DNA from 2 places in the Paenibacillus sp. FSL H3-0310 genome. Region 1 is predicted to be linked to the other one. Evidence: a T-box and tRNA genes for the amino acid it is inferred to sense, from the RefSeq annotation. Region 1 holds a T-box; the other holds one or more tRNA genes.
What was found. A T-box is a leader RNA that pairs with one kind of tRNA and senses whether it is charged. The one in region 1 lies ahead of pheS (phenylalanine--tRNA ligase subunit alpha), so its partner is inferred to be a tRNA-Phe.
Positions count from the first base shown of each region.

Region 2: it has a tRNA-Phe gene. The T-box ahead of pheS (phenylalanine--tRNA ligase subunit alpha) is inferred to sense a tRNA for this amino acid. The anticodon was not compared.

Region 1 covers NZ_JBBODC010000003.1:505,493-520,854, reverse strand. The annotation lists gene MHH63_RS28205 (GGDEF domain-containing protein) at 1-906, opposite strand, end outside; gene MHH63_RS28200 (cupredoxin domain-containing protein) at 1,222-1,575, shown strand; gene zapA (cell division protein ZapA) at 1,714-3,804, opposite strand; gene pheT (phenylalanine--tRNA ligase subunit beta) at 4,004-6,448, opposite strand; gene pheS (phenylalanine--tRNA ligase subunit alpha) at 6,567-7,601, opposite strand; T-box leader at 7,662-7,947, opposite strand; gene MHH63_RS28180 (hypothetical protein) at 8,213-10,774, shown strand; gene MHH63_RS28175 (efflux RND transporter periplasmic adaptor subunit) at 10,799-12,223, shown strand; gene MHH63_RS28170 (ABC transporter ATP-binding protein) at 12,220-12,918, shown strand; gene MHH63_RS28165 (ABC transporter permease) at 12,915-14,087, shown strand; gene MHH63_RS28160 (sensor domain-containing diguanylate cyclase) at 14,502-15,362, shown strand, end outside.
Region 2 covers NZ_JBBODC010000001.1:279,488-294,849, forward strand. The annotation lists rRNA gene MHH63_RS01425 (23S ribosomal RNA) at 90-3,016, shown strand; tRNA gene MHH63_RS01430 (tRNA-Asn) at 3,077-3,152, shown strand; tRNA gene MHH63_RS01435 (tRNA-Ser) at 3,156-3,248, shown strand; tRNA gene MHH63_RS01440 (tRNA-Glu) at 3,267-3,341, shown strand; tRNA gene MHH63_RS01445 (tRNA-Val) at 3,397-3,472, shown strand; tRNA gene MHH63_RS01450 (tRNA-Met) at 3,490-3,566, shown strand; tRNA gene MHH63_RS01455 (tRNA-Asp) at 3,592-3,669, shown strand; tRNA gene MHH63_RS01460 (tRNA-Phe) at 3,680-3,755, shown strand; tRNA gene MHH63_RS01465 (tRNA-Thr) at 3,784-3,859, shown strand; tRNA gene MHH63_RS01470 (tRNA-Tyr) at 3,865-3,950, shown strand; tRNA gene MHH63_RS01475 (tRNA-Trp) at 3,957-4,030, shown strand; tRNA gene MHH63_RS01480 (tRNA-His) at 4,054-4,129, shown strand; tRNA gene MHH63_RS01485 (tRNA-His) at 4,173-4,248, shown strand; tRNA gene MHH63_RS01490 (tRNA-Gln) at 4,268-4,342, shown strand; tRNA gene MHH63_RS01495 (tRNA-Gly) at 4,349-4,423, shown strand; tRNA gene MHH63_RS01500 (tRNA-Cys) at 4,433-4,506, shown strand; tRNA gene MHH63_RS01505 (tRNA-Leu) at 4,521-4,599, shown strand; gene MHH63_RS01510 (AraC family transcriptional regulator) at 4,736-5,491, opposite strand; gene MHH63_RS01515 (BMP family ABC transporter substrate-binding protein) at 5,819-6,958, shown strand; gene MHH63_RS01520 (ABC transporter ATP-binding protein) at 7,076-8,638, shown strand; gene MHH63_RS01525 (ABC transporter permease) at 8,631-9,677, shown strand; gene MHH63_RS01530 (ABC transporter permease) at 9,674-10,612, shown strand; gene MHH63_RS01535 (nucleoside hydrolase) at 10,653-11,609, shown strand; gene MHH63_RS01540 (ADP-ribosylglycohydrolase family protein) at 11,613-13,010, shown strand; gene MHH63_RS01545 (methionine ABC transporter ATP-binding protein) at 13,496-14,257, shown strand; gene MHH63_RS01550 (methionine ABC transporter permease) at 14,250-14,912, shown strand; gene MHH63_RS01555 (MetQ/NlpA family ABC transporter substrate-binding protein) at 14,955-15,362, shown strand, end outside.

The DNA.
Region 1 (15,362 bases):
CGGCTTGTTACCAGCCTGCAAATGTTCAATTTGAGCAATATTTTTCCGTAATTTCTCTACTGCTTCATAGGACTCCGAGAAACTTTTATCTGTAAAAATCACAGCGAACTCTTCCCCGCCATACCTAGCCGCAAAATCATTTAACTCAATCATGCCGCCTACCTTGTCCGCTATCACCTTAAGTACAAGGTCTCCAACCCTGTGTCCGTAGGTATCATTCACTTGCTTGAAGTTATCAATATCGAAAAGAGCCAGCTGTAGCTGAAGGTTGTTGCTTTCACATTGCTCCAATAATGAATCCAAATATTCATGAAAGGTTTTATGATTATAGAGTCCAGTGAGTGCGTCTATCTTCAGCAGCTTATCCGAAATAGCCCTCTCCACCATTAGATCTTGGCCCGCCTTGGTTAATCTTTCTAAATTAATACGCGCTTCACGAGCACGAATAATTACTGCAATAGCCATCAGCACAAATACCAAAAATACACACTCTACCATCAAGAATTCAAGCAGCGGTTTATGTAGGAATGGCCGTTCCAACCCAAAATATACCCCGGCATAAAACACAATACTAAATAACCCCATTATGTACAGGAGCTTACGATCAAAATAAATAAGAGCAACCATAATCGGCATCATAAGTGTCATCTGAGCACCGTCAACAAAAGGCTCTAATACAAAATACATAAGGTAGGACACTAAAAACCCGCAGCTAACCACCCCATATTTAGGGGACTGTTTACTATAACGCAGCCACAGCTCCGCAGTAATCATAAGGAACACAATTAGTAAATTACAGGCTATAAATAAATGCCATAGATTCGTATCCATGGTTGTTTTTATTTGGAGTCGGTCAATATTCGACAAAAACAGCAACTGTGAGATTAATAAAAGAATGACTACCATCCAATAGCCTTGTAAGATTCTACGGTGCCAAACCTCCGTACTTAGCGCATCATTAATACTTGTAATATGTATCCCCTACTTTTATACGTTAATGTAATAGCTTTCATTATAATAAATTTTAGTTATATTTTCATCATTTTTTTGCAATTTACGACAAAGTTTGAACAGTCTGCCTGTTCACATATTTTTCACATTTAATCAAAGCGCTTACTTAAATTTTAAGTTATGATGTCTACATAATTGTCACATTTTCACTATGCTTGGACTTCTTGGGAGGGGATTTAGATTATTAAAAAATTTGCAATTCTACTTTCAATGGTGTTCGTTATAGCACTTACAGCCTGTGGGAACAACAATGATAGTGCTGCTGGCAATGCTAACACATCGGAGCCGGAAATCGAGGCAGAAACAGAACTCATAATTACAGCTACAAATTACAGCTTTGATCAGGAAGAATACCATCTAAAAAAGGGTGTTCCCGTCAAAATCATTTTTAAAAATGATGACGGCAATCACGGTATCCTTATTCCAGAGTTCGAGCTGCAGCTTAATGAAAAAAAATCCTCAAAGGTGATCGTACCCGAGGAAGCTGGAACTTTCGAAATGACCTGCTCCATTATGTGTGGCTCCGGACATAGCGGAATGAGAGCTACAATCATCGTGGAATAGATTACACATAAACAGCCGATTATTAGGGATTCCCCCTGAGATCGGCTGTTTTTTTAATTTGAGCTCATTAATAAAGAGAGCTGACCCGAAATAGATCTCTCTACTCATCAGGTCAGCTCTCTTACTTGCATCCGGCACTCAACTGTCTTGCTCGATCAGTTGAATCCATTCATTATATTCATTTTGTAGCTTGGCATATTCCTCTTTAAGGTTACGATGCTCATCTGTCAGCTTGTCAAACTCTTCCTGACGCATTTCAAACTGGAGCTGCAACAAACGAAGTTGTCCTTGAACCATTTCATAGCTTTCACCAACTTCACCTAGCTGCTGAAGCACTTCGCTACGTTCACGATCAATAGCTTCCTGCTTCATTTCAGCCTCACCGGCTTCCTGCTGCCAAATGTCGATCTCCTCACGCAGCTTCGCTTCGAGATCCGTCCACTGCAGCTGCTGATCGGATAGCTCCTCGTACTTATGCTTCCAGGAAGCTCCGTACGCCTCTGCTTCCTTCAGCACTTCCTGTTGCTCAGCAACAGTAGCAGCAGCTTCACGACTAGCTTCAGATAACTCTTCTAAGCGTCGTGTTGCCTCTTCGCCTTCTTCCTGCAACAGTTGATATCTTTCCTGCAGGCGTTCTCCTTCTTGCAGTACATCGTCGTATTGAGCAATCAATTCCTCATAACGAACACGAAGCGCAGACAATTCCTTCTGAGCCTGCACACCTTGCTCCCGAAGTACCGCTGTTTCGCGTTCTGCATCTGTACGAAGCTGAACCTCCTGATCCAGCTGCTGTACTAATCCATCGGCTTGCCCACGTAGCGTGTCGATCTCTTTCTGGAGCAACACGGATTTCTCCTCAGACTCCAGCAGATTCATTTCCAGTTCACCAATATCTTCCATGCGTTTATCCGAAAGCTCCTGCCAGTTAGCCGCCTCTGCTGCTGATCCCGCAAGCTCTTCCTGAACACGGTGCAGATTTTCACTCGTCTCCTGTAGTGACGCTCTTAGCTCTGTAGCTTCATTCTGTGACTGTTGATAACGCTGGCGTAACTCTTCCAGCTCCTCATTCAACAGTGTGCCCAGCTCAGTAGCCGTGTGAAGCTCTTCACTGAGCTGTTCTTCACGTTTAACAATCGCTTCATATTGTCCAAGAAGCGTCTGTCTTGCATCTCGCTCACTCTTAAGACTGGCTTCAGCCGCACGTAATCTGGACTGAAGTTGCCCTGTCCCACCACGAAGCTCAGCCAGCTGTTTCTCCAGCTCTTGAATATTTTGCTTATGTCTATGCTCTTGAGTGCCTTGTGACTGCCGCAGTTCCTTATTCTTGGTTTGTTCCCGCTGCAGTGCTTCACGTTCTTCCGCCAGCTCTTTGCCCAACTTCGCTTTGGTACTCTCAAGCTCTTTACCTAAGGTCAACTTGGTATCCTCAAGCTCCTTACCCAGCGTCAATCTGGTATCTTCGAGTTCTTTACCTAATGTAGACTTGGTAACCTCAAGCTCTTCCTCCAGTGTTGACTTGGTCTCGGTCAGCTCAAGCTGCAGAGCAGACAGCGTGTCTGTCTTCTCCTTGGTCAGCGTCACCCGGATGTTCTCCAGCTCTTGCAGATGAGCAGCCTTCTGCTCCTCCAGCTGCTGCAAGCGGATGGCTTCCGCCTTCGCCAGTTCCTGCCGCTGGTGTTCACGACTAGCTGCCTGCTCTTCTTCGTAGCTTGTCCGCAGTGCTTGCAGCTCTATCTCGCGCTCAAGCAATTCTTCTTCCAGCTTCTTGCGTGCAGCTTCCACAGCTTGCACTGCCTCCTGAAGCTGTTCCGCATGTACCTTGCGTTCATTCTCCTGAATCTCCAAATGCCGCTTACGTTCTTCCTCCGCAGCAGCAATCAGTCGCCCAGCCTCTTCTTTGGCCGCAGCTTCAAGTCGCTCGAATTCTTCTTGCCGCTCCCGCTGTACCTCCAGCAGGCGAGATACTTCCAATCGCAGTTCACTGCGTTCACCTGTCATCATGTTTAGTTCATTTTTGAAGTCCTGAACCTGAATAGCCTGCTCCGCCATATGTACAGCTGCAAGCACCGCTATACGCGGTGTGTCCAGTCTGGTGTGAGATTTAGAAATCGTGCGCATATGTTCATCAACATAACGGGCCACTTGTTTCATATATTCAGTACTGCTTCCGACGAGTTTATAGGAAGTTCCGTATATCTCCACGGCGACACGTGTCCGGTCCATAGCCACAGTTGTGCCCTCCTTTGTATGTGTGCGGATTCTAAGCTAGTTTCACTTCTTCTATTGTAGCTTTTTTGGTAAGCATTTGGCAAAATCCCTAATATTCAATAGATTATGGCTGATATTCTCCGCTTTGCACTCTACCTAGAAAAAGCCGCAGCGAATCTCAGTTTCTAAATGGATTCGCTGCGGCTTTACACAATTCCTGCTACTTTCTTAATTCTGCACCAAAAGTTTGTTGAAGAGATGCTAATACCTTCTCATGCACCTCTCCTACTTCCTCATCAGTCAGTGTATGTTCACTATGACGATACAGCAGTGAGATCGCGATGCTCTTCTTTCCATTCTCCAGCTTACCACCAGTATAAACGTCAAATACCTGGACGGACTGGAGCAAAGTACCTCCGTTATCGCGGATGGAAGCTAGCAGATCGCCCGCTGGTACAGCGGAATCCACGACCACAGCAATATCCCGCTCCATTCCTGGGAAACGCGGAAGCTCATTATATTGCAAACGGCTTTGCGCACTTTCATATAACGGCTGCAATAAAATTTCTGCCGCATAAGTATCCACCAGATCCAGCTGTCTTTGCAGATCCGGATGAATCTGTCCCATCGTTCCGATCTTCACAAGACCCTCGTTTCCGAGTAAATATACCGACGCGGAACGCCCAGGATGATATCCTTCTGGACTATCTCCTACATAGACGATTTTATCGGTCAGCCCTAAATGAGCAAATACCGTTTCCAGCGCACCCTTCAAATCAAAGAAGTCCACAGGCTGTGCCGAAACATTCCATTGCTTCACTGTTAAGCTTCCGCTAAGCAGCAGCCCCAGCACCGGCAGTTCGCGTGGCTGACGAGTCAACTGTTCTTCATCCGTGAAGAAGACGTTGCCGATTTCAAACAATGCCAAGTCGCTTTGACGACGATTGGTATTGTAGCTGGCAATATCCAAGAGTTGTGGTAGAAGGCTGGTACGCAGTACGCTGCGTTCTTCACTCATCGGCATAGCCAGCTTCACCGCTACTGCTCCTTCTGATAACTCAGGGAACATTGTGCTTTGTTGCGGCTGGATGAAGGAGTAACCCATCACCTCTTGGTAACCGCCATGTGACAATAGGCGACGCAGTTCACGACGGAGCGCTTGCTTGTGAGTTAGTGCTCCTGGCGTTGTAATTCCTTCAATTAGAGTCGTTGGAATATTGTCATACCCGTACAGGCGGGCAATTTCTTCAATAAGATCAACATCATAGCTGATATCGCCACGTCTGGTTGGGACTTGAACTTCAATCAGCCCTTGTGCGGTATCTCCACATTTGAAATGTAGACGGCCAAACAATGTCTTCACTTCCAACAAGGACAAATCCGTTCCCAGATAACGATTCAGTTTCTCTAAGGACAAGGTGAGAACCTTCTCTTGAACAGCGTCAGTTCCTGCTTGCACGATGCCTTCATGGACCGATCCGCCAGCATAACGTGCAATCAGTACGGCTGCACGGTTCAATGCAGGAATAACTGCACTTGGATCCACTTCCTTCTCGAAACGAAGGGAGGCTTCCGAGCGAAGTCCCAATTGACGCGAGGTTTTACGAATCGTTCCTCCATCAAACTTAGCAGATTCCAGAACAAGGTTTACCGTCTCAGCAGTAACCTCTGTATCCCGTCCACCCATTACTCCGGCCAGACCTACAGCTTTTACTCCATCAGCGATAACGAGCATTTGCGGCTCTAGCTTACGCTCTTGACCGTCAAGTGTAACCAAAACTTCACCTTCATGGGCAAGACGAACGCCGAGTTCTCCACCTTGTACTTTATCTGCATCAAAAGCATGCAGCGGCTGTCCATATTCCAGCATCACATAATTGGTAATGTCCACAATATTATTAATTGGACGAACCCCAGCAGCCATCAGACGATTCTGAATCCACAGCGGTGATGGTGCAGGTTTAACACCTGCAATATAACGAACTGCATAATGGCTGCAGTATTCTTCATCTTCAATCTTGACGGAAATGGAATCCGCAGCAGGACCACTGATCTCAATCATTTCGCTTTTTGGATCAGGTAATTTAACTTCACGCCCAAGAATTGCACTTACTTCATAAGCAGCACCAATCATGCTGAGGCAATCTGAACGGTTCGGAGTCAGATCGAATTCCAGAATCTCGTCATCTAAGCCGAGGACCTTGGAAATATCCTGACCAATCTCTGTCCCTTCAGGCAGCACAAGAATACCTTCTTGTTGCTCTTTTGGAAGCAATTTATCATTCAGTCCCAATTCTTTGGCCGAGCAGATCATTCCTTGCGACAGGACACCGCGCAGCTTGGCTTTTTTGATATCCAGTCCTGGCAGCTTAGCGCCAACCATTGCTACAGGTACAGTTTGACCTGCAGCTACATTTTTTGCGCCGCAAACGATTTGTAGCTCCTCATCTTGGCCCACATCCACGATACATACGTTCAGCTTGTCTGCATCAGGATGTTTTTCCTTTGATTTCACATAGCCGGTTACGATGCCGGAAATGCCTTTATTGCGGCGCTCTACGCCGTCAATCTCAATGCCGGCAGCGGTAATCTTCTCCGCTAGCTGTTCGGCGGTTACTCCTTCAATCGATGTATAATCAGCCAACCATCCGGTTGATACTTTCATATCCGCTCACTTCCTTTATGTTTCAGATGTATTTATTTCACTGTCGTTCGCGCTGCTTCCTGTGGGAGAACACTCCAAAGCCATTCTCCGCCACTATCAGCCAGCGCGCCCACAAAAACTAAACGCCCTTGAATTGCTTCACAAAACTCATGTCATTACTATAGAAATGTCGGATGTCATCGATGCCGTATTTAAGCATTGCAATCCGCTCTACACCCATTCCGAAAGCGAAGCCGCTGTACTCAGCAGGATCATAGCCACCCATTTTCAGTACATTTGGATGCACCATACCTGCGCCAAGGATTTCTAACCATCCGCTTTGCTTGCATAGTCTGCAGCCATCGCCGCCACATTTGAAGCAGCTTACATCTACTTCAACACTTGGCTCAGTGAATGGGAAAAAGCTCGGACGAAGACGAATGCCTGTATTCGGTCCAAACATCTCCTGCACAAATTGTTGCAGGGTGCCCTTCAGATCACTCATTCGAATGTTACTTCCAATGACCAAACCTTCGATTTGGTGGAACTGGAAGGAATGCGTTGCATCATCATCATCACGGCGGAATACTTTACCCGGGCAGATGATTTTTACCGGAGCTTCACCGTTCATAGCCTGCATAGTACGAATCTGTACCGGCGAGGTTTGTGTGCGCATTAACAGGTCATCCGTTAAATAGAAAGAATCCTGCATATCACGTGCCGGGTGATTCTTAGGCAGATTTAGAGCTTCAAAGTTATAATAATCGGTCTCTACTTCCGGACCTTCAGCTACACGGTAGCCCATGCCGATAAAAATATCCTCAATCTCCTGTACGACTCTGCTAAGCGGGTGAATGCCCCCTTGCTGCATACGGCGACCCGGTAAGGTTACGTCTACTTTTTCAGCCTGCAGACGTTGCTGGGTTTCCTGCTCTTGAAAAGCCTCCTGCTTCGCGCCGATAATCTCCTCAATAGCACTGCGAACCTGATTCGCTACTTGCCCGATTACCGGACGTTCCTCAGCACTAAGTCCTCCCATACCGCGCAGAACCTCTGTAAGCTCACCTTTTTTACCGAGATACTTCACTCTTAGATCATTTAGTACCTGCGGATCCATAACCTCCTGCAGCTTAGCCAGCGCTTCAACCTTCAATGCTTCCAACTTCTCTTTCATGGCCGTGTACAGCCCCCTTCAATCATTGTCTAGTTCAACAAAAAAAGGCCTTTTCTCCCGGTAAGGGACGAAAAGACCGTGGTACCACCCTTGTTAGACAAGCTGATCTGTTCCCCTTAAGAGCTTCATTCCCTCTTTTGGCTGGACAGATACCTATCTCACTTTATACAGAAATAACGGTCTGTGACCGGTATCCCCTACCCTTCCCTATTAGACAGCTTAAGGAATTCAGGGAACTGCTCCGGAGTGAACTTCGACAGCTCTGCTTCTTAGAAACGCTCTCAATCCGCGGCGTCTCCTCCCTGTAAGTCAGGCACTGTGTACTCTTCTCCATCACTGCATTTCACAATTCATGCTAATTGTCAGGTATCTCTTTACTACAAGAGATATGTCTCTTTATTATATGCAAAATCTGTCGTTTTGACAAGCTGGACAAAATCAGGCTAATTTTTATCTTCTTTTAAGCTGGCTTTAAGCTTCAGAGCCATTTTTCCAACTTTTTTTCAGCTAACATTCAGCGGAGCTTGATAATTTCCATTACTAGGAAGGCTTGCTTATCCACTCGGGTGCACCTTCGCAGACTATTAACTATCCTATTGGGAGGAAATCAAATGCATGTACGGAGAATAAAAGTAGCCGCGGTGCTGCTAAGCACAGCTGTACTTAGCCAATCTGCAGCGTATGGTGCTCATACCGCTTGGGCCGGGACTACATCCACCAAAATAGCAACAACAGCTTCCGTATCCGCTCTGGATAAACTAGGCTCCATAGCCTTGAAGACTAACATCAGCGCAAAGCTGACGGATGTCAGCTTATTAACTCAGGATGGCGGAAATATTCTCACATACACACTCAGCTACTCTAATGGAAGCAACGCTAGCCTCAATCTGGTGGACTTTTTCTCCAAAGTAACTACTAGCGGTGGTACAGTTATTCAAGGAAGCCCTATTACCAGCAGTGCAACCATCAAATCTATTGCCGCGAAAAGCAGTCAATCTATCACCTACTATGTAAACATCGGCAAATCCACCTCTTTAAACGGGGTCAAAATTTCATTGTACGGATGGGACTTCAACACCACCGATTATCAAAAAAAGCTAGGGAACTTCACCGTACCAACAGGATATTCACAAGCTGTCGCCAGAGGGCAGAGTAAAAAGATCACCCTAAACAATCTCCCTGTAACCACCAAGGCAGAGAGCCTGCAAATTTATAAATATAACGGTAAGGTCTATGCCAAGGTTGGCGTTAGCTTCACTAATCAAGGAACCAAGGTACTCAGTGATACTGGACTTAAAGGATACCTCGCTTCCGCTGGAGGATCTGTATTTGAACTCGCACTTGATGACACCAGCACCAGCTATAAAGTACAGCCTCAGGAAAAGAAGACGATCTACTATTTGACGGAAATCCCTTCTTATATGAAGACAGACAACATGGCGCTGCAATTTGCCGGAGAAGATGCCTCATTAAAAATAGCGTTGCCGGTTGTCGCCTACAATCTCCCCGCTGCAACAACACCGGATCTTGTCGTAGCCAGCAATGTCACGAAGAAGCTTACAATCAGCAATAATACAGTCGAAACACAGCTGAAAACGGCTAACGTCTATGCTGACAATGGCAACGCAAAGTGGACACTACAGTTCCGCATCAAAAATAGCGGCAACAAAGCGGTGAATGTGCCTGCCTATGAACTTGCTATTAAAGCCGCTGAAGGGTATAGCTTTCCGGTAGATACGAAGGATTTTACCAGCCTAACATTGAAACCGCTTGAAGAAAAGATTATTGAACTCAGCGCAGATGTACCACTCACACTCAATCAAGGAACATTGCAGCTGCAAATGACTGAGCCGGCTGCTGAAGGCAAGATCATTTTTCCTACCGCCTATTATCAGATCCCTTACACGCTGCAAACTAACAATTGGCAGGACACGGAATACCCCATTGAGAACAGTCACGGTACATTTGTTGTCAAAATTGCAAACATTCAAAGACTCCCTTGGTCCGACAAAGACCAGATCGTAGCTAAAATCAACATCCGCAACACTAAATCAACCTCTGTTCAGCTTCCTGCGCTTACAAGTGTCGTCAAAGCTGGAGAAAGTGACATCAGCAGCACTTCCCAGGTTGTCTCAGAAAGTACGCAAACCATCCTCGGTCCAAATGAATCGGCTGCTGTGTATGTCGTAGCCAATGTTCCTTATAGCTATACTTTCAATCAATTAAAAATCACCCTGCAAGAAACTTCAGGTGAAAGTAAGCTTAACTTCCTTTCTCTAAGTACTACCCAACTGGACAGCCGGGTACAGAGTGTTGCAGCTGAAAATTCTTTCCATCTTGAGCTTGAAGGTAAAAAAGCGGAATTACTTGTACGCCGGACCCTCGTGTACCCAGGTACAGATTCAAATCTCTTGTACACAGAACTAGAAATGAACAGTGAGGAATCGCGTAAATCCGAACAGGCTCAGCTCGTAGCCTATTACAAAACACAAGACAATCAATATTATGAAGCCGAAGTCACCCAGTCCAAAACCTCCACCAGTCCTAACGGAAAAAGTCTGGTCACCCTCTGGAGTAAGCTCCCTCTCGGTATAGATCCAGCGAACCTTGTCCTTTACATCGGGGAGGGTGTTTCTGAAGGCAAGCTTACCGCTCCTGGCGGTCAATCGTCGGGTTACATCAATACGGTATCGCTTGGACTGAACCAGTTGGGGGTGGAGCCCAAAGGCAATCTTTTGAACGTGGAAATGTTTCCTTATACTCTATCCGTTACAAATGCAGTCGCCACCGTCACCGCTGGTAAAGATACGCTCAGCACTGCACTAACCTACAACATGTCAGCCAGCACGCTTTATGAATCAGGCACCTATGAGCACAAACTGGTGTTGGAGCTGATTGACCCCTTAGGACAAAGCATGGAAAAAACATTAACGCTTGGCACAGATCTACAATTAGGTAACTTCAAGTCGTACACCACAACCTTCACAAGCAGCCTGTACAAAACACTGGGTGGCGGCGCAATCCGGTTGAATCTATACGACGAATTCCAAGGCCATCGAAATCTGCTGGGAACACAAACCTATGTTGTCACTTATCAGGCGGCATCAACGACTTCGAACAGCAACTCTACTTCTGGTACAGATCCAGACACCAGCAATACATCCGGCAATTAATATGATGAGATATGGAGGATAGAAATGAAGAAGAAAAAAATAGTGTTCTGGACTCTTGGAGTAGTAGTTGTAGCCACAGCAGGAATGCTGGTTTATACATTGTTACCTGATAAGAACAGTCAAGCCGCTGAAGCGCCTGTTAATACAGCTACCGTTACAAAGGGCGATATCGTAGTTAGTGTATCCGGAGCCGGCTCCGTGATTGCTACAGAAACTGGTAAAGTAAAAACGAAGGACAGCGGGACCGTAGCTGAGGTTCTTGTCAAAGAGGGCGATCTCGTGAAAAAAGGCCAGACTTTGATTACCTTTGAAGGCAATGATCTGAGTGACAATCTCAAGCAGGAGCAAACTTCACTTGCCTCGCTTGAGACCGATCTTGAGGACAAGCAGGAGCAATATAAGAAGCTGGCCGTATCAGGTGCAGCAGAAGATGAGCTGGCAAATGCCAAACGTTCGATTGAAAAGGCCAAAACCGACATTTCGGCGCAACAGGAAAAAATAGCTTCTGTCCAAGAAGATATGCTTCCTCCTGATCCGTTAACGGCTCCTATTGACGGAACTGTAACGACAGTTAATATTGCAAGCGGTGAAAAAGCCATGGACGGCTCTGAACTCATCGACATTACCGATTATGCTAATTTAAGTGTAGTTGTGCAGGTGGATGAGCTTGATATTCCTACTGTAAAGCTAGGGATGCCTGCCACTATTTCATTGGATGCTCTGCCTGATACGGAATTCAAGGGCACGGTTACGAAAATAGCTAATGAGGGCACCGCCTCAAACGGTGTTTCCCTCTTCGATGTTACCATAGGTCTAACAAGCTCCGAAGGTGCTCTTGTCGGAATGTCTGCGGAAGTTTCAGTAACCACTGCTGAGAAAAAGGATGTATTAACAGTACCTATTGAGGCTGTACAAGAAAGAAACGGAAAATACACAGTTTCTATTCCTCTAGCAGCGGGTTCAGCCGCAACTTCCAAAACTACTGGCGAGGGCCAAGCACCAATGCCTAGCGGGGCTCCTGACGCTCGCGGCGGCGCTATGCCCAGCGGGGCTCCTGACGCTCGCGGCGGCGCTATGCCCAGCGGGGCTCCTGACGCTCGCGGCGGCGCTATGCCCAGCGGGGCTCCTGACGCTCGCAGCGGCGCTGCCGGTGGAAGAAATCGCGGCAATAGCTCAGGACAGATGGTCACTGTCGAAGTGGGTCTCCATGATGAGAGCAGCATTGAAATTGTCAGCGGACTCCATGAAGGGGACCAGGTGATCATCCCTACCGTAATCTCTACGAAAACCGGAACAACCAGCACGGAAACGGAAACTAGAGGTGGTATGGGCGGTATGGGTGGTGCTGGCTTCGGCGGCAGTGGCTTTAGTGGGGGGGGCGGCTTCACCGGAGGTGGCGCTGGTGGTATGGGGAGCGCACCAGGTGGTGGCGGAGGTGGCGGCAGATGAGTGCTTCAGCACCTCTGATCGAAGTTCACGACATGTCCCACGGCTACACAATGGCCGGAGAAACCATGACGGTCTTAAATAGCCTTTCCTTTACAATTGATCTGGGGGAGTTCGTAGCTATTATTGGTCCCTCCGGTTCTGGTAAATCAACACTCATGAATATGCTTGGTTGCCTCGATATCTCCGATGAAGGAAGTTATCTTCTAGATGGACAAGAGGTTCGCAAGTTATCCGACAATAAGCTCGCAACGATCCGCAATGAGAAGATCGGCTTTATCTTTCAGAATTTCAACCTGCTCCCCAAGCTGTCAGCCATTGAAAATGTGGAGCTGCCATTAATTTATCGTGGCCTCCCCCATCGGGAAAGAAGACAACTAGCACAGGAAGCACTCATTAAAGTAGGGCTGGAGGATCGGATGCATCACCGCCCTTCTGAGCTTTCGGGAGGACAGCAACAGCGGGTAGCGATTGCCCGGGCTATGGCGGGATCTCCCCCTATTCTACTCGCCGATGAACCAACCGGGGCACTGGATACGCGAACGGGGCAGGAAGTCATGCAAATGATACGTGAGTTGAATAAGCAAGGACATACCATTATCCTTATCACACATGATCTGGAAATAGCTAAACAAGCGGAGCGGATTATTCGTATTCAGGATGGCAACCTCGTGGAAGATCGGAGGAATGCGGGGTGAAATTGTACCAAAGCATGCGAATGGCCCTGAAGAGCATCAACAGCAGTAAGGTTAGAGCTTTTTTAACGATGCTTGGGATTATTATTGGAGTCTCTTCGGTCATCATTCTTGTTTCTGTTGGGCAAGGAACTACTTCACAGATCACAGAGCAGCTAAACGGACTAGGCACAAACCAACTCACTGTAAACATTACTGGCCGTGGGGCGACTACCTCTCTCACCTATGAGGAAGCCCTTGCTCTAGGGAATATAGAGGGTATAGCAAATGTAGCTCCTGTGATCAGCGGCAATGCTACAGCCAAGAACAAAACGGACAACGTTAGTGTAACTGTAGAAGGAATCACCCCCTCTTATGAGGAGGTAAAGGATTTTCATGTACAGGCAGGCCGCTTCTTGCTTGATATTGATAACGAATACCGGCAAAAGGTAGCGTTGATCGGTTCAGGTACGGCCGAAGATTTATTCGGTACAGACAATCCTGTAGGGCAGAAGGTCCAGTTAAACGGGATTAGCTATAAAATCGTTGGGCTTTTAGAAACAAAAGGCTCCAGTCTAAGTGGTTCCAACGACGATATCATACTCATTCCTATAAGCGCGGCAGAACGCCAATTAAAAAGTAAAGGCGTCCGTTCCATCACCATTAAGACAACTTCAGCAGATACTGTAGCAGCTGCAAAAGAAAAACTGGAAAGTACGCTTGATGCTAAATTCAATTATGCGGATAATGCTTTTAGTGTGTTTGATTCTCAGGAAATGCTGGAAACTGTCAATTCCACAACAGATACACTTTCCATGGCGCTTGCAGGCATAGCAGGCATCTCACTTTTTGTCGGCGGCATCGGAATCATGAACATCATGATCGTATCTGTCAATGAAAGAACACGTGAGATTGGTATCCGTAAAGCAATTGGTGCCAAAAAATTCGATATCCTCGCTCAATTCATGATTGAATCCATCGTGCTCAGCGGTTTGGGTGGGGTGCTCGGGGTTGGCATTGGTGTCGCGGGCAGTTGGCTGCTAGGTAAATACTCAGCACTTACAGTTTCGATTGCTTGGGATATGGTACTGATCTCTTTTATTTTCTCCTTACTCATCGGTGTGATTTTTGGAATGATGCCTGCGAACAAAGCTGCACGACTTCGCCCCATTCACGCACTGCGTAACGAATAATGAATGATTAGCTGTCCTATAGTCATTAAGATGACTAAGGGCAGTTTTTTTTCAGCAGCTGTAAAAGGTATCATTTATGATCGAGTTGGGTAATAGGAACCATCGGTTTGAATATAGATAATTCAATAGGCCCATACACTAAACTTTAAATTTTGTCATTTTGATTATTATCTGAGTAAAGATTGCTCTATAAGCAGCACGTCCTATATACTTGATATACTAGAAACTACCATTTACTCACACGTACACTTTCCTATGTTTCTCCACAATGTATACAACACCTCTTTTATCCCAAAAGCACCTTAAAACATCAGTGAATGAATTAAATTACGCCTGACCATAGATTGCGTTCTGCAGGTTCTACTTAAGCAGCAATAGATTTTCTTAATCATCTTATACAGGGAGAAGATGACTGTGGCAGGATTCTTTGAGTTCAAGGTAACACGCAAACTATTCTATGTCTTCGCTGCAATCTCCGTCCTTCTGGTTGGGATCAGCGTCGCCTCGCTACTCTATTTAAATTACACGATTAATAGATTGTCAGATTCTCTTTATGATGATATATATCAGAACTCTAAGCTTATACTGAGCGCCGATCGTGATCTGCATCAAGCCGCTGTAGCCTTGCAAATCGCAATGGGTCCAAACCTAACAGCCGCAGAAGGTGAACAGTTCACTAAGGAGTTTATAGATAATAATCTTCAAGCGCAGGAACGAGTAAGTCTAGCAAGATCAAATATCTACTCTATAAAAAACCCTTACAGTGATATGAAACAAAGTGGGATTATCCTTTCCGAATTAAAAAACGAACTCAGCTCCTTCGAAACTACCATTATCAAATGGAAAAATTCAGGGTATACGCTAATAACAGAACGGACGAAGGGCAGCTGGAACCCAGATTCATATTCTGCGCTCACCCTAAACTCGCAATTCAATGAAGCTAGGGCACATCTCGATCAAGCAGAGGACTTGATTGGCAACTACGCCTTGCAAGTAACGGATGGTTTTGAGGATAAAAAAAGCGCTTTGTTCTCTCTTTATTCACTCCTCTTATTTGTGTTTCTCTTAGTTATTATTTACCTTGGACGCAAAATCATCTGGCTCCAGAATGAAATGCTGGAAGAACAAACACTTTATCAGCTTATCGGTGAAACCATGTCTGATTTCATTATTTTGACGGATCCCAACGGGTTGATTCTATACGCTTCTCCCTCACACTCCAGTATTCTAGGCTATGTGCCTAAAAAAGGAGATCCGTTATCCAACTACATACGT
Region 2 (15,362 bases), on a different contig from region 1:
TTAGCAACTTGTGCAAACAAGTAAATGTTATTAGTGAGATGATTCCAAAGAGAATGTCATCGTATGATATTTTCCTGCGGAAGAATCAAGGTTAAGCTAATAAGAGCACACGGAGGATGCCTAGGCGCCAGGAGCCGACGAAGGACGTGGCGAACAACGAAACTGCCTCGGGGAGCTGTAAGCAAGCTTTGATCCGGGGGTGTCCGAATGGGGAAACCCAGCTGTGGTAATTCGCAGTTACTCATTTCTGAATACATAGGAAATGTAGAGGCAGACCAGGGGAACTGAAACATCTAAGTACCCTGAGGAAGAGAAAACAATAGTGATTCCGTCAGTAGCGGCGAGCGAACGCGGAACAGCCTAAACCTAAGAGCTTGCTCTTAGGGGTTGTGGGACGTCTCACATGGAGTTACAAAGGAATATGGTAGGTGAAGAGGTCTGGAAAGGCCCGCGATAGAGGTAAAAGCCCTGTAACCTAAACTGTATTCTCTCCGAGACGGATCCCGAGTAGTGCGGGGCACGTGAAACCCCGTATGAATCCAGCAGGACCATCTGCTAAGGCTAAATACTACCTGGCGACCGATAGTGAAACAGTACCGTGAGGGAAAGGTGAAAAGCACCCCGGAAGGGGAGTGAAATAGAACCTGAAACCGTGTGCTTACAAAAAGTCAGAGCCCTATTAATGGGTGATGGCGTGCCTTTTGTAGAATGAACCGGCGAGTTACGTTTAACATGCAAGGTTAAGCCGAGAAGGTGGAGCCGCAGCGAAAGCGAGTCTGAATAGGGCGAATTAGTATGTGGACGTAGACCCGAAACCGTGTGATCTACCCCTGTCCAGGGTGAAGGTGCGGTAACACGCACTGGAGGCCCGAACCCACGTACGTTGAAAAGTGCGGGGATGAGGTGGGGGTAGCGGAGAAATTCCAATCGAACTCGGAGATAGCTGGTTCTCCCCGAAATAGCTTTAGGGCTAGCCTCGGTATAAGAGTAGTGGAGGTAGAGCACTGATTGGGTGCGGGGTCCGCAAGGATTACCAAGCTCAGTCAAACTCCGAATGCCATATACTTATTGCCGGGAGTCAGACAGTGAGTGCTAAGATCCATTGTCAAAAGGGAAACAGCCCAGACCATCAGCTAAGGTCCCCAAGTGTGTGTTAAGTGGGAAAGGATGTGGAGTTGCACAGACAACCAGGATGTTGGCTTAGAAGCAGCCACCATTGAAAGAGTGCGTAATAGCTCACTGGTCGAGTGACTCTGCGCCGAAAATGTAACGGGGCTAAACACACCACCGAAGCTATGGCTAGATACGTATGTATCTGGGGTAGGGGAGCGTTGTGTAGGGGTTGAAGGTGTACTGAAAAGAGCGCTGGACACTACACAAGTGAGAATGCCGGTATGAGTAACGAAAAGATCAGTGAGAATCTGATCCGCCGAAAGCCCAAGGTTTCCTGAGGAAGGCTCGTCCGCTCAGGGTAAGTCGGGACCTAAGGCGAGGCCGAAAGGCGTAGTCGAAGGACAACAGTTTGAAATTACTGTACCACCGTAATCCGCTATGAGCGATGGGGTGACGCAGGAGGGTAGTGACGCGGACTGATGGATGTCCGTCTAAGCAGTGAGGCTGATGTGTAGGCAAATCCGCACATCATTAAGGCTGGGCTGTGATGGGGAGCGAAAATTATAGTAGCGAAGGTCATGATCTCACACTGCCAAGAAAAGCCTCTAGCCAGGAGAAGGTGCCCGTACCGCAAACCGACACAGGTAGGCGAGAAGAGAATTCTAAGGCGCGCGGAAGAACTCTCGTTAAGGAACTCGGCAAAATGACCCCGTAACTTCGGGAGAAGGGGTGCCCCGGTAGTGTGAATAGCACGAGGGGGCCGCAGTGAAAAGGCCCAAGCGACTGTTTAGCAAAAACACAGGTCTGTGCGAAGCCGCAAGGCGAAGTATACGGGCTGACGCCTGCCCGGTGCTGGAAGGTTAAGGGGAGTGGTTAGGGGTAACCCGAAGCTATGAACCGAAGCCCCAGTAAACGGCGGCCGTAACTATAACGGTCCTAAGGTAGCGAAATTCCTTGTCAGGTAAATTCTGACCCGCACGAATGGCGTAACGACTTGGGCGCTGTCTCAACGAGAGATCCGGTGAAATTTTAATACCTGTGAAGATGCAGGTTACCCGCGACAAGACGGAAAGACCCCATGGAGCTTTACTGCAGCTTGATATTGAATTTGGGTACGATCTGTACAGGATAGGTGGGAGCCGTAGAAATCGGAGCGCAAGCTTCGGTGGAGGCGCCGTTGGGATACCACCCTGATCGTATCTAGGTTCTAACCTAGTGCCCTAATCGGGTACGGGGACCGTGTCAGGCGGGCAGTTTGACTGGGGCGGTCGCCTCCTAAAGAGTAACGGAGGCGTTCCAAGGTTCCCTCAGAATGGTTGGAAATCATTCGCAGAGTGCAAAGGCATAAGGGAGCTTGACTGCGAGACCTACAAGTCGAGCAGGGACGAAAGTCGGACTTAGTGATCCGGTGGTACCGCATGGAAGGGCCATCGCTCAACGGATAAAAGCTACCCTGGGGATAACAGGCTTATCTCCCCCAAGAGTCCACATCGACGGGGAGGTTTGGCACCTCGATGTCGGCTCATCGCATCCTGGGGCTGAAGTAGGTCCCAAGGGTTGGGCTGTTCGCCCATTAAAGCGGTACGCGAGCTGGGTTCAGAACGTCGTGAGACAGTTCGGTCCCTATCTGTCGTGGGCGCAGGAAATTTGAGAGGAGCTGTCCTTAGTACGAGAGGACCGGGATGGACGTACCGCTGGTGCACCAGTTGTTCCGCCAGGAGCATGGCTGGGTAGCTACGTACGGACGGGATAAGCGCTGAAAGCATCTAAGCGTGAAGCCCCCCTCAAGATGAGATTTCCCAATTAGTAAGACCCCTTGAAGACGACGAGGTAGATAGGTTGGAGGTGGAAGTGCAGCAATGCATGGAGCTGACCAATACTAATCGGTCGAGGGCTTATCCTATACGTAGAATGCAGATTCGTTTCGGATTCAGTTTTCAGGCATCAAGCCTGGTATGAATATTCCCTGATAGCTCAGTTGGTAGAGCACTCGACTGTTAATCGAGTTGTCACAGGTTCGAGTCCTGTTCGGGGAGCCATATGGAGAGGTGTCCGAGTTTGGCCGAAGGAGCACGATTGGAAATCGTGTAGGCGCCACAAGCGTCTCGAGGGTTCGAATCCCTCTCTCTCCGCCACAAATTTTTAATTAGTATGGCCCGTTGGTCAAGGGGTTAAGACACCTCCCTTTCACGGAGGTAACATGGGTTCGAATCCCATACGGGTCACCAAATTTTCACTTGATTTATCCTAGTGGACTTTGGTACAATAACAATTGTTGTTTATGGAGGCTTAGCTCAGCTGGGAGAGCATCTGCCTTACAAGCAGAGGGTCGGGGGTTCGATCCCCTCAGCCTCCACCATAACACTTTCTTACTGACGCGGGGTGGAGCAGCCCGGTAGCTCGTCGGGCTCATAACCCGAAGGCCGCAGGTTCAAATCCTGCCCCCGCAACCAATTAACTTAAGCAATTATATCTTTTGGAACCGTGGTGTAGTTGGCCTAACATGCCTGCCTGTCACGCAGGAGATCGCGGGTTCGAATCCCGTCGGTTCCGCCATTTTCATCATGGCTCGGTAGCTCAGTCGGTAGAGCAGAGGACTGAAAATCCTCGTGTCGGCGGTTCGATTCCGTCCCGAGCCACCATTTATCATCACAAAAGAATGAGTGCCATGCCGGTGTAGCTCAATTGGTAGAGCAACTGACTTGTAATCAGTAGGTTGGGGGTTCAAGTCCTCTCGCCGGCACCATCCTTGGAGGATTAGCGAAGTGGCCAAACGCATCAGACTGTAAATCTGCTCACGTGAGTGTTCGGTGGTTCGAATCCATCATCCTCCACCAGTTTTTAGGGGCATAGTTTAAAGGTAGAACAACGGTCTCCAAAACCGTTGGTGTGGGTTCAATTCCTGCTGCCCCTGCCAAGTTCTTTCTAAAGTTTAATATGGCGGCCGTGGCGAAGGGGTTAACGCACCGGATTGTGGTTCCGGCATTCGTGGGTTCGAGACCCATCGGCCGCCCCATTTACTTTAAAATGAATAATGGCAACAATATCAACTTAATATGGCGACTGTGGCGAAGGGGTTAACGCACCGGATTGTGGTTCCGGCATTCGTGGGTTCGAGACCCATCAGTCGCCCCATTTTACTTTAAAATGTTATTGGGGATTAGCCAAGCGGTAAGGCAACGGACTTTGACTCCGTCACTCATAGGTTCGAATCCTATATCCCCAGCCATTTTATGCGGACGTGGCTCAGCGGTAGAGCATCGCCTTGCCAAGGCGAGGGTCGCGGGTTCGATTCCCGTCGTCCGCTCCAAGTTTTCATGGCGCCATAGCCAAGTGGTAAGGCAAAGCTCTGCAAAAGCTTTATCCCCAGTTCAAATCTGGGTGGCGCCTCCATTTAGTTCATATGTGCCGGCGTGGCGGAATGGCAGACGCGCTCGACTCAAAATCGAGTGGGAAACCGTGGAGGTTCGAGTCCTCTCGCCGGTATCTTAAAAAGGTTTGTAAGACTGCTTATAAAAGCATTCTTACAAACCTTTTTTCTTTATGTCCTTGGGTTTACAGCAGTAAGCCGTTGAATAGAGAGTTTCTCTATTTCAACGGCTTTTTTTAATCTGATTAGTGATTAACCTGATTGATTATTAATGCGGAATGCTCGCGGAGTAAGACCTATTTCTCGTTTAAACATATTGCAGAATTGGGCATCGTTCACAAAACCTGCAGCAGCGGATACTTCAGAGATTTGCATCTGAGTATGACGTAATAGAGACTTTGCATAATCCAGGCGTTTTAACAGCAAATACCGCAGGGGTGAAGACCCGAAACGTTCTTTAAATAGATGGCGAAAACGATCGTAACTATATCCGGACATTTCTGATAGTGTTTCGACGGACAATTTATGGCGATAATGCTCATTCATATAATTAAGGACATATTGTACTCGATCTTCTGTTGGGGATTGATATCCAGAGGCACTAAGAAGCCTCATAAGATGGACGGTAATCTCGCTCATTTGTAGGTTTAGAAGCTCAGAGAATCCGTCTTGCTTGCGTGTAAACTCTGCTTTCATTCGCAGCAGGATTTGAAGAACGGTCTGATCTTTATCATCTTCATATATGCCGAGCAGATTACTCATATTAGGGTGTTCCGAGTGGAAGCCTACAAATAATACATTTGCATCCTCACGGTGGTGCTCGTCATGTTTATGATTGGGTGGCACAAGCGCGAAAGAAGAGGAGCGAAAATGGTAACTTCGTGGGCCAACATTGGTTGTCCCTACCCCCTGTAAATAATAGACTAGTTCGTAGCATTCATGCTGGTGTGGAGGGATATAAGTATTTAGCTCATGTGTGGCACTTACAATATATAGAACACGATCCATGATGATCCTCCAATACTTATGTTTTAGCCGAATCGTACAAAACTATGACCGAAATCATATAATTATTTTTAATAATATTTGTTATGATCGTATCAATAAATCCGAAAGTTCGCAACCTGACTGGCCATCTCGTTCGGAAATAAAGCGGATTATTAATAATAATGGTATTTTTATTGCTATTTTTGAGCCTAAACGTTAAATTTATTACTTTTAATGATACTTTATTTGGAAAAAAGAGAATTTCCATTTGAACCGTGAATTATACAATGGGTGAAGATGGGATTCTGCGGATTACTAACCAACTAAAATTAGGGGTGGAATAGAGTAATGAATAAAAAAGTTCTTTCTTTGTTGTTATTAATGGTGATGGTTCTGGTCACAGCATGTGGGAATAACACGTCCAATAACGGTTCTTCTGCGAATACTGGATCAAACGCTGCTGAGGGTGGAGAAACAGGTGCAGGGGATAAACTCAAGGTTGTATTGCTGATTCCGGGGACACTTGGGGATAAATCATTTTTTGATTCCGCTAATAACGGCTTGCAAAAGGTTAAGGATGAACTTGGTGCAGTAACAAAGGTTGTTGAAATGGGCGTTGATAAAACGAAATGGGAGCCTACATTTAACGATATCGCTTCCGAGGATTGGGATGTAATTATTTCTGGCGGTTCTGAAATTACAGAGATGTTTAATGCAACGGCAGAATTGTATCCAGACAAAAAATTCATTAATTATGATACTGACATCGATGAAGCACCAGATAACATGTACAACATGTCTTATGCGACAAATGAAGTATCTTTCTTGGCAGGTGCCGTAGCAGCATTAGCTACACAATCGGATATGCCGAATGCTACCCCTGAGAATGTGATTGGGTTTGTCGGCGGTATGGATATTCCGGGGATTAATGCTTTCTTGGTCGGTTACATTCAAGGTGCTCAGTACGTTGATCCTGATGTAAAAGTTGCTGTGTCGTACGCTGGTGATTTTGTTAACCCGGCAAAAGGTAAGGAGCTGTCTCTAATTCAATATAACTCCGGTGTGGATGTTATTTTTAACGTGGCTGGGGGTACAGGTCTTGGGATCTTTGACGCAGCTAAAGAGAAGAAAAAATATGCAATTGGTGTAGACTCCGATCAGGCAATGTTGATTAACGATACGGATAGTGAAAAAGCAAATCTAATCGTTACTTCATCTATTAAAAAGATTGATACGGCTATTCTAGGTGCAGTGAAGAGATTGCAAGAGGGTACGCTAGAAATGGGCAAACGTGATGTATTGAGCTTTGTAGATGATGGTGTAGGTATTGCTGAGAATGATATTTATAAAAATGTATTCCCGGCTGATCTTCAGGCCAAGGTTGAAGAAGTGAAGCAAAAGCTGATCAATAAAGAAATTAAAGTGGATAATGCGATGGGGATGGAAACCGCAGAGGTAGAAGCTATTCGTAACGCAGTTAAGCCTTAAGCTTTAAATCTTAAGATCAGTTCTATAGAGATAAACCTACAGTTGGAGATTCTTCTAGTCAGGGGAATTCCAGCTGTATATTTTTGCAGACCTCCAAGTTGAAAGGCGTTGAGACCTATGTACACAGCTCTGCTGGAAATGCGGGGAATTACCAAGGTATATCCCAATGGCGTCGTTGCAAATAAAGACGTGCATTTTTCTTTACGTGAGGGAGAAATACATGCGATTGCAGGTGAGAACGGTGCAGGTAAATCGACTTTAATGAAGATTATGTTCGGCATGGAAGAGCCAAGTGAAGGCGAGATCTATATCAAGGGTGAAAAAGTAAAGCTGCAATCCGCTCAGGACGCCATTGATAGAGGCATCGGCATGGTCCACCAGCATTTCATGTTGGTACCTTCTTTTACGGTGGCAGAGAATATGGTGCTGGGTATGGAGCCGCGCAGAGGAGTTGGCATTAATTATGCCGAGGCTGTGCGCATGACGGAAGAGACCGCAAGGAAATACAATCTGGCCGTGGATCCAAAGGCAAAAGTAGAGGATCTTACAGTTGGGATGAAGCAAAAGGTTGAGATTCTTAAGGCGCTGCTGCGTGGTGCGAAAATTCTGGTGCTTGATGAGCCAACTGCGGTGTTGACTCCACAGGAAACAGAGGAATTGTTCCGCGAACTTAAGCAATTAAGGGAACAGGGCCATACGATAGTTTTTATTTCGCACAAATTAAAGGAAGTCAAAGCGATTTGCGACAGAATTACGATTATGCGCAGCGGCCGTAGTGAAGGTGTTTTTCAAACACAGGATGTGACAGAACAGGAAATCTCGCGGTTAATGGTCGGCAGAGATGTCGTGCTGAAATATGACAAAGAGATTCTGGCTGTTAGTGAGCCAGTACTAACGGTGCAGGGACTCGGTGTGAATGATGCAGATGGCAAAGCATTATTGTCGGATATCAATTTTGCGGTACGTGGTGGGCAGATCGTTGGAATTGCTGGTGTAGAAGGCAACGGGCAGACACAGCTCATTGAAGCTCTTACAGGTAGCTTGAGAGGTGTCTCAAGTCAGGGTTCTGTACTAGTGAAGGGAAAGGATATCCGTGAATCGGATATTTTGGATATTCGTAAGCTAGGCGTTTCCTATATACCGGAGGATCGGATGCGGCAAGGGATCGCTAGTGAAGCAAGCATAGCTGATAATCTGCTATCTACTCAGTATCGTACAAAAGCAATGAATAAAGGTCTTTTTTTGAATGGCTCACGAATTGCCAAGCTAGCAGTATCCCTTGTAGAGGAATTTAAAGTCCGCTGTTCAGGACCTTCTCAGCCCATAGGAATGTTGTCAGGTGGTAACATGCAGAAGGTAGTCGTAGCTAGAGAGTGTTCGACTGAACCGCAGCTGCTTATTGCAGAACAGCCGACACGGGGTGTGGATATAGGCGCAGCCCAGTTCATACATCAAAAGTTGTTGGAATTACGTTCAGACGATTGCGCGATTTTGCTAGTGTCGGCAGATTTGAATGAGATCTTGGAGATCAGCGATAGTCTGTTAGTAATGTACGAGGGTAAGATTGTTGCCTTTTTCGAGGAGCCATCTAAGGTTAGTGAGGAAGAATTAGGTCTTTATATGCTGGGGATTCATCGACAGGACGAGGAGCACATCGGGAGGGCCGTAAATCATGTTTAAAGTTAAATATTTTGAGTACATTCGGACATCGGCGGTAATCGTTATTGCACTCGCTATTGCCTTTCTGATCATCTCTTTGGTCAGTAATCAGCCTGTGAAGACGATTGGTATATTCCTATTAGAGCCGTTATCCAGTAAAGGTCATATTGGTAATGTGATTGAGATGGCGATTCCGCTCATGTTCACTGGGTTGGCAGTATCCTTGTTGTTTCGAGCCAATATGTTCAACCTGGGAGCTGAAGGGATTTTCTATTTCTCCGGTGTTGTAACTTCCGTATTGGCTATTCATTTAACGCTGGACGGCTGGCTGCATCCGATGGTAGCTATTGCTGCAGGTTCAATTGTAGGAGCGTTGCTCTCGGCAATACCTGGTATTCTGAAGGCAAAATGGAATGCTAATGAGTTGGTTACATCCTTAATGTTCAATAATATTTTGTTCGGAGTAGGGCTATACCTACTGAACTATCATCTGCGTGATGCTAAAGCTTTTGCCAATGTATCCTACAAATTCGAGAAAACGGCACTGCTGAGTAAAATGGTCTCGGGCACCCGTATTCATACCGGTCTTATTATCGTTATCGTGCTTATTACTGCAGCTCATCTATTCCTATACAAAACGAAATGGGGATATGAGCTGCGCATGACAGGCATCAACCGGGACTTTGCCCGTTATTCCGGTATGAAGACAGCCAAGGTTATTATTCTCGTCCACTTGATTGCAGGTTTTATCGCAGGTATGGGGGGCTCCGTAGAAGTGCTGGGGATGTATAACCGTTTCCAATGGACGTCACTGCCTGGTTATGGTTTGGATGGTGCCCTTGTAGCGATGTTAGCCAAAAATAATCCGCTGTCCGTAATCGGCTCTGCATTATTCCTAGCGTACATTCGAATTGGGGCTGACATGATGGCGCGTCTGTCTGATGTACCTTCAGAGATGATCTCAATTATACAGGCAATTATCATTCTTCTGATTTCGGCTGAGCAATTTCTGAAGTTCTGGAAAAATCGGATGCTCTTGAAGGAGGCGAAGGAAGCGTGAATAGTTTGTTTGATGTGATTTTTACAACTGACTTTGCGTTCTCTGTCCTTCGCGTGACGACTCCGATTCTGTTTGCCGCGCTCGGCGCACTCATCTCCAACCGTGCAGGGATCATTAACATTGGGATGGAGGGCATCATGCTTGTTGCCGCTTTAGCGGGTGTCATCATAAGCAGCTATACACATAGCGCATGGGTAGGTCTGCTTGGGGCGGTGCTGTCTGGAACATTGATCGCTGGAATATTAGCTTTTTTCACCCTGAAATTCAAAACACATATCATTCTCGGGGGTGTGGCCATTAATATGTTCGCTTCGGGAGGCACTGTGTTTATCCTCTATCTGCTTAGTGGCGACAAGGGTTCTTCCACTTCGCTGGCGAGTAAAGTTCTACCTAGTGTCCAGATTCCTTTGTTGAAGGATATCCCGGTGCTTGGACCTATTTTATCGGGGCATCACATTCTGACGTATGTTTCTATATTGGCTGTGTTTGTTGTCTACTATCTATTAAACCGTACACCGCTTGGACTGCGCATTCGTTCAGTGGGTGAAAATCCACATGCGGCTCAATCCGTGGGTGTAAGTGTTGTAAAAATACAGTATATGGCTTTGCTGCTTAGCGGATTTTTTGCCGGTTTAGGCGGTGCTTATATGTCGATGGGGTATTTGTCACTGTTTACCCGCGATATGATCGCTGGCCGGGGCTGGATTGCCATTGCCGCTGAGTCGATGGGAAGAAGTACGACCGTAGGCACGGCGCTGACCTCTTTATTATTTGGTACTGCAGATGCATTGTCGAATGCGCTACAGGTGTTGAAGATTCCTGCGGAGCTAATCGCCACTCTTCCTTATGTAGCCACAGTAATTGGACTTGTGATCTACGCAGTATCTGAGACACGAAAAAAGAATAAAAAACTTAAAAGCCCGCTAGTTAAATAGCGATTGAAATGATTGATACACAGACAAGGAGTGAGTACCTATGCCAACACCTATTATTATTGACTGCGATCCAGGGCATGATGACGCAATAGCGATACTGCTTGCCATAGCAAATTCGGAGAAGTTAGATCTGCGCGGGATTACAACGGTTGGTGGAAACCAAATTTTAGATAAAATCACGGAAAACGCCCTGAAGGTGATCAGCTTCGTGAATGCTGACATTCCTGTAGCTAAAGGGGCTGCTGGCCCACTGTTCGGCAAGCTTGTTACAGGTGAGGAAGCGCATGGTGAATCGGGTATGGATGGGCCACTTTTGCCTCCAAGTAAATTCCGCCCTGTAGAGCAGGGTGCTGTGGAGTTTATGCTGAATATCATCCGTTCTTCAGAGGAGAAGATTACGCTCGTGCCGATGGCTCCTTTAACAAATATCGCACTGCTAATCACGGCTTATCCAGAGATTAAAGACAGAATTGAAAAAATCTCACTGATGGGGGGAGGTATCTCTTACGGGAATGTCACCTCTACTGCGGAGTTTAATATCTATGTAGATCCTGAAGCAGCCCGTATTGTGTTTGAGTCGGGGATTCCGATCACAATGAGTGGTCTGGATGTGACCGATAAGGCTGCTATTTTTGAAGATGAGATCCTAGCATTGAAAGAGCGGGGACCAGTGTCTACAATGGTCGGAGAATTGCTGGATTTCTATTCGATTTACGGCAAAAAAATGGGCTATGTCGGCAGTGCGCTGCATGATCCATGTGCTGTTGCCTGGCTGCTGCATCCGGAACTATTTGAATCTGAGCATCTATATGTAACGGTGGAGACAGAAGGCAAGCTGACGCGGGGAATGACAGTTGCAGACAGACGGAAGAAGACGGATCGTCCAGCGAATGTGCAAGTATTGGTGGGCGTTGACCGGGAAGCATTTATGAAGCTGATCTTTGATTCACTGGAAAAGCTTGATCAAGAGCTGCTGCTAGCGGCTGAAGGGAAGTAGCCTATGGCAGGATGGGAGAGACTTCAAGAGACCGTGCAGTTTGAAATTGCTCAGCGTGGAGAAGAAGGTTGTCTGATTGAGGGTTTTGCGGATAAGCTAGCGGCTGCTGGTGACGATGAGCTCAAGCTGATGCAGGTATACAATGAGCTAATGGAGCTTACGATCAGTGAGGATTTTCCGTATCAAGAGCCATCCTCTCTGGAGGAGATTCGTCATCTACGTCCAGAAGGCCCACGTAAGCTTGAGGCGGACTGGAGCGAGGCGGAATGGAGAGATAAGTTCTATGGAGCCTGGCTCGGTAGAAGTGTCGGCTGCGCACTCGGGAAACCGCTGGAGTATTGGGACTATCTCTATGGGAAAGATGGCCGTCCGGGCTGGGAGAATATTGAGCTATGGTTTCAGGGTGCGGACGCCTGGCCAATTACTGGCTATACGCCTGGGCATTCACGGGCAGAGGCTGAATATGGTCTTGGCTTAAGTGAATGGACACATGCGAGTACCCGCGAGACGATCAAGTATATGGAAAGCGATGACGATATTCGCTACACTGTCCTGGGTCTTATGCTGCTGGAGCAGAAGGGTCTGAACTGGGATTCTTGGGATATCGGAAAGCTGTGGCATACACATTTAACATATAGTCAGGTGTGCACGGCGGAGACACAGTCATATATGAATTTTGCGCAGGAGACCTCTCATCTGCATGGCGAGAAGCCTGCGGATTGGCTGGTGCGGCAGGAAAGAGTGCGGATGCACTTAAACCCTTACCGCGAGTGGATTGGTGCCGCTATACGCGCAGATGGACTGGCTTATGGCGCAGCAGGTTATCCTGAGCTTGCGGCAGAACTAGGCTGGCGCGACGCTTCATTTTCACATGTGAAAAATGGCATCTACGGTGAGATGTTGAATGCGGCGATGATATCGGCAGCTTTTGCAGAGAAGGATAATGAACGGATCCTAGAGATTGGCCTTAGCGAGATTCCGCGTACCAGTCGTCTGGCCAGTGATGTTTTGCGGGGGATAGATATTGCGCAGAAGGCCAAAAGTGAGCGGGAGTTGGTTCGTAACATTTGGGATACTTTTAGTCACTATGATGCGGTCCATACAAATAATAATGCTGCTCTTGTAGCTGCGTCGCTTGTTTATGGCGGGAATGATTTTGAAAAAACAGTCGTTACTTCCGTATACGGTGGGATGGATACAGACTGTAACGGGGCTACTGTGGGCTCAATTATGGGAGCGAAGCTTGGAGCAAGTAAGTTGCCGGCTTCATGGATCGAACCGCTTCACGATACGTTATATGCCGATCTGCCCGGATTTCATCCGATAGCGATTTCGGAATGTGCGGAACGCAGCTACCAAGTGTTCTTGAAGATTCGCAGAGAGCTTGGCGAAAAGGCATAAAAGATTTAGCGAGTATGGGACTCGATAGATCAGGGATTCAGGGATTACTATATGAATTATGGGATGTCTTAAGCTATTGGCTTAGACATCCTTTTTTGCGTAACAGCAGGTCTTTAATCACACTCCAAGCAACCAAATGTAGCTTTAACTGCATTTCATACACTTAAAAAAACCAAATATGGCTATATTAACAGTGGAGCGTTTAGTGGTGGGGCAATAGGAGAATCATGATTTCAAGAGGGCAGGATTATCTTTGCTACCCTTTTTTATTTTATTAATAAATGTGTAAAAAGAGCCCGGTATAAAGGGTTTTTAGGTTTTCATCAATCTTCCTGGTATATCATTTAAAGAAAAATGATGACACAGCAGAAGAAATGTCTTATTATTTAAGGAGATTTTTAATAAAACAGATTTTAGAAAATTGTAATACAATGTCTCACTTGATGGAGGTTCATTATATAAGGGAAAGGAAGGGGGAGCTTCTAATACTGTCGCTGAGTCGGGTAAGTAAAGGGTTCAAGCTGAAGGAAGGCATCTATCAGGCTGTAGATGAGGTATCGCTGGAGGTAAAGCAGGGATCCATTCATGGGATCATTGGTGAGAGTGGTGCGGGGAAATCTACGCTGCTGCGACTGATGAATCTTCTGGAACAGCCGGATGAGGGAACGGTTACCGTAGATGGCCACAACCTGACCGAAATGCCTAGTAAAGCACTGCGTAATGCAAGGCAAAAGATTGGAATGATCTTTCAACAATTTAATCTTGTTTATAACGTCACTGTAGAGCGGAATGTTTCGATCCCGCTGGAGCTGGCAGATGTCCCAAAGCATGAACGAATGAAGCGTGTGAAGGAGTGTCTGGATTTTGTTGGACTGGCAGATAGGGCAAAACAATATCCGGCACAGCTCAGCGGAGGACAACGTCAGCGTGTTGCGATTGCCCGCGCACTAGCGAACAGTCCGGGAATATTACTGTGTGACGAGCCAACGTCCTCCCTGGACCCAGGAACCACTACAGATATCTTGAACGTGCTGAAGCATGTGAATTCAAGTCTTGGAGTAACGGTTGTCATTGTTACGCATGAGATGGATGTTGTTAAAAGCATATGTACTCATGTATCGGTGATGGAAAAAGGGCGCATTGTAGATTCGTTCTCTCGTGAAGACGGTGAATTCCGTCCAGCGGCAGCCAGTACCGGGACATACCGCGATCAGATTCTTGGTAAAGCGGGGGAAGATCATGTTTGATAGTGTACTTCAATATCAGGCACAGATGTGGGATTCGATTGGTGAAACCTTTGTGATGGTTGGTATTTCTGTTGGAGCGGCCGTGCTACTGGGGCTTCCACTGGGTACCTTGTTGTTTTTTTTCCGAAAAGGGCAGCTTTATGAGAATACAACGTTGTCTCTGGTGCTCAACAGTATCGTTAATATTATCCGCTCTTTTCCGTTCCTGCTGCTGGTCGTTGCGCTAATTCCAGTCACTCGTTTCCTGGTCGGGACCGCCATTGGTACGATTGCAGCAGCGGTTCCATTATCTATAATCGCTATTGCCTATTATGCTCGGTTAGTGGAGCAGTCGTTGCTGGAGGTTCCTAAAGGGGTCATTGAAGCAGCATTATCGATGGGAGCCTCGAAGCTGGGCTTGATCTTTAAATTTCTGTATGTGGAAGCTCGTTCGGGTCTAGTCCTTGGACTTACTACTTCTACAATTAGCTTTATCTCCTTCTCGACCGTGATGGGAGTTGTTGGTGGGGGAGGGGTTGGTGATTTCGCTATCCGTTATGGTTATCAGCGTTTTGAGACGGAAGTGATGATCTATGCCATTCTAGTGATGATTGTATTAGTCCAATTGGTTCAGTTCACCGGGGGGACTATCGCAAGGCTGTTGGATAAGCGGTAATACAAAATAGTTCAATATATAAACTGGGGGTTAGTAGTACTAATGAAAAAATCAATGATACTTGTGCTTACATTAATGGTATTGGTCGTAGCGGGTTGTGGCTCTAATAAAGCAGCCGAGAACAATGCTGCAAAAGGTAGTAATGATGAGTTAACCAAATTAAAGATCGCTACACTGATCCCACCTATGACAGAAATTCTGGATATTGTGAAGCCGCTCCTGAAGGAAGATGGCATTGATCTGGAGATCGTTGTTCTCTCTGATAATGTGCAGCCTAATGAGGCGTTGGCTAATAAAGAAGTAGACGCTAACTTTTTCCAGCACGTTCCTTATATGAAGCAATATAATGAAAGCAAAGGTTCTAATCTGGTAGAGGTACAGCCTGTTTATGACGCTATTTATGGCGGATACTCCAAACGTTACAAGACTATAGCTGATCTTCCTGAAGGG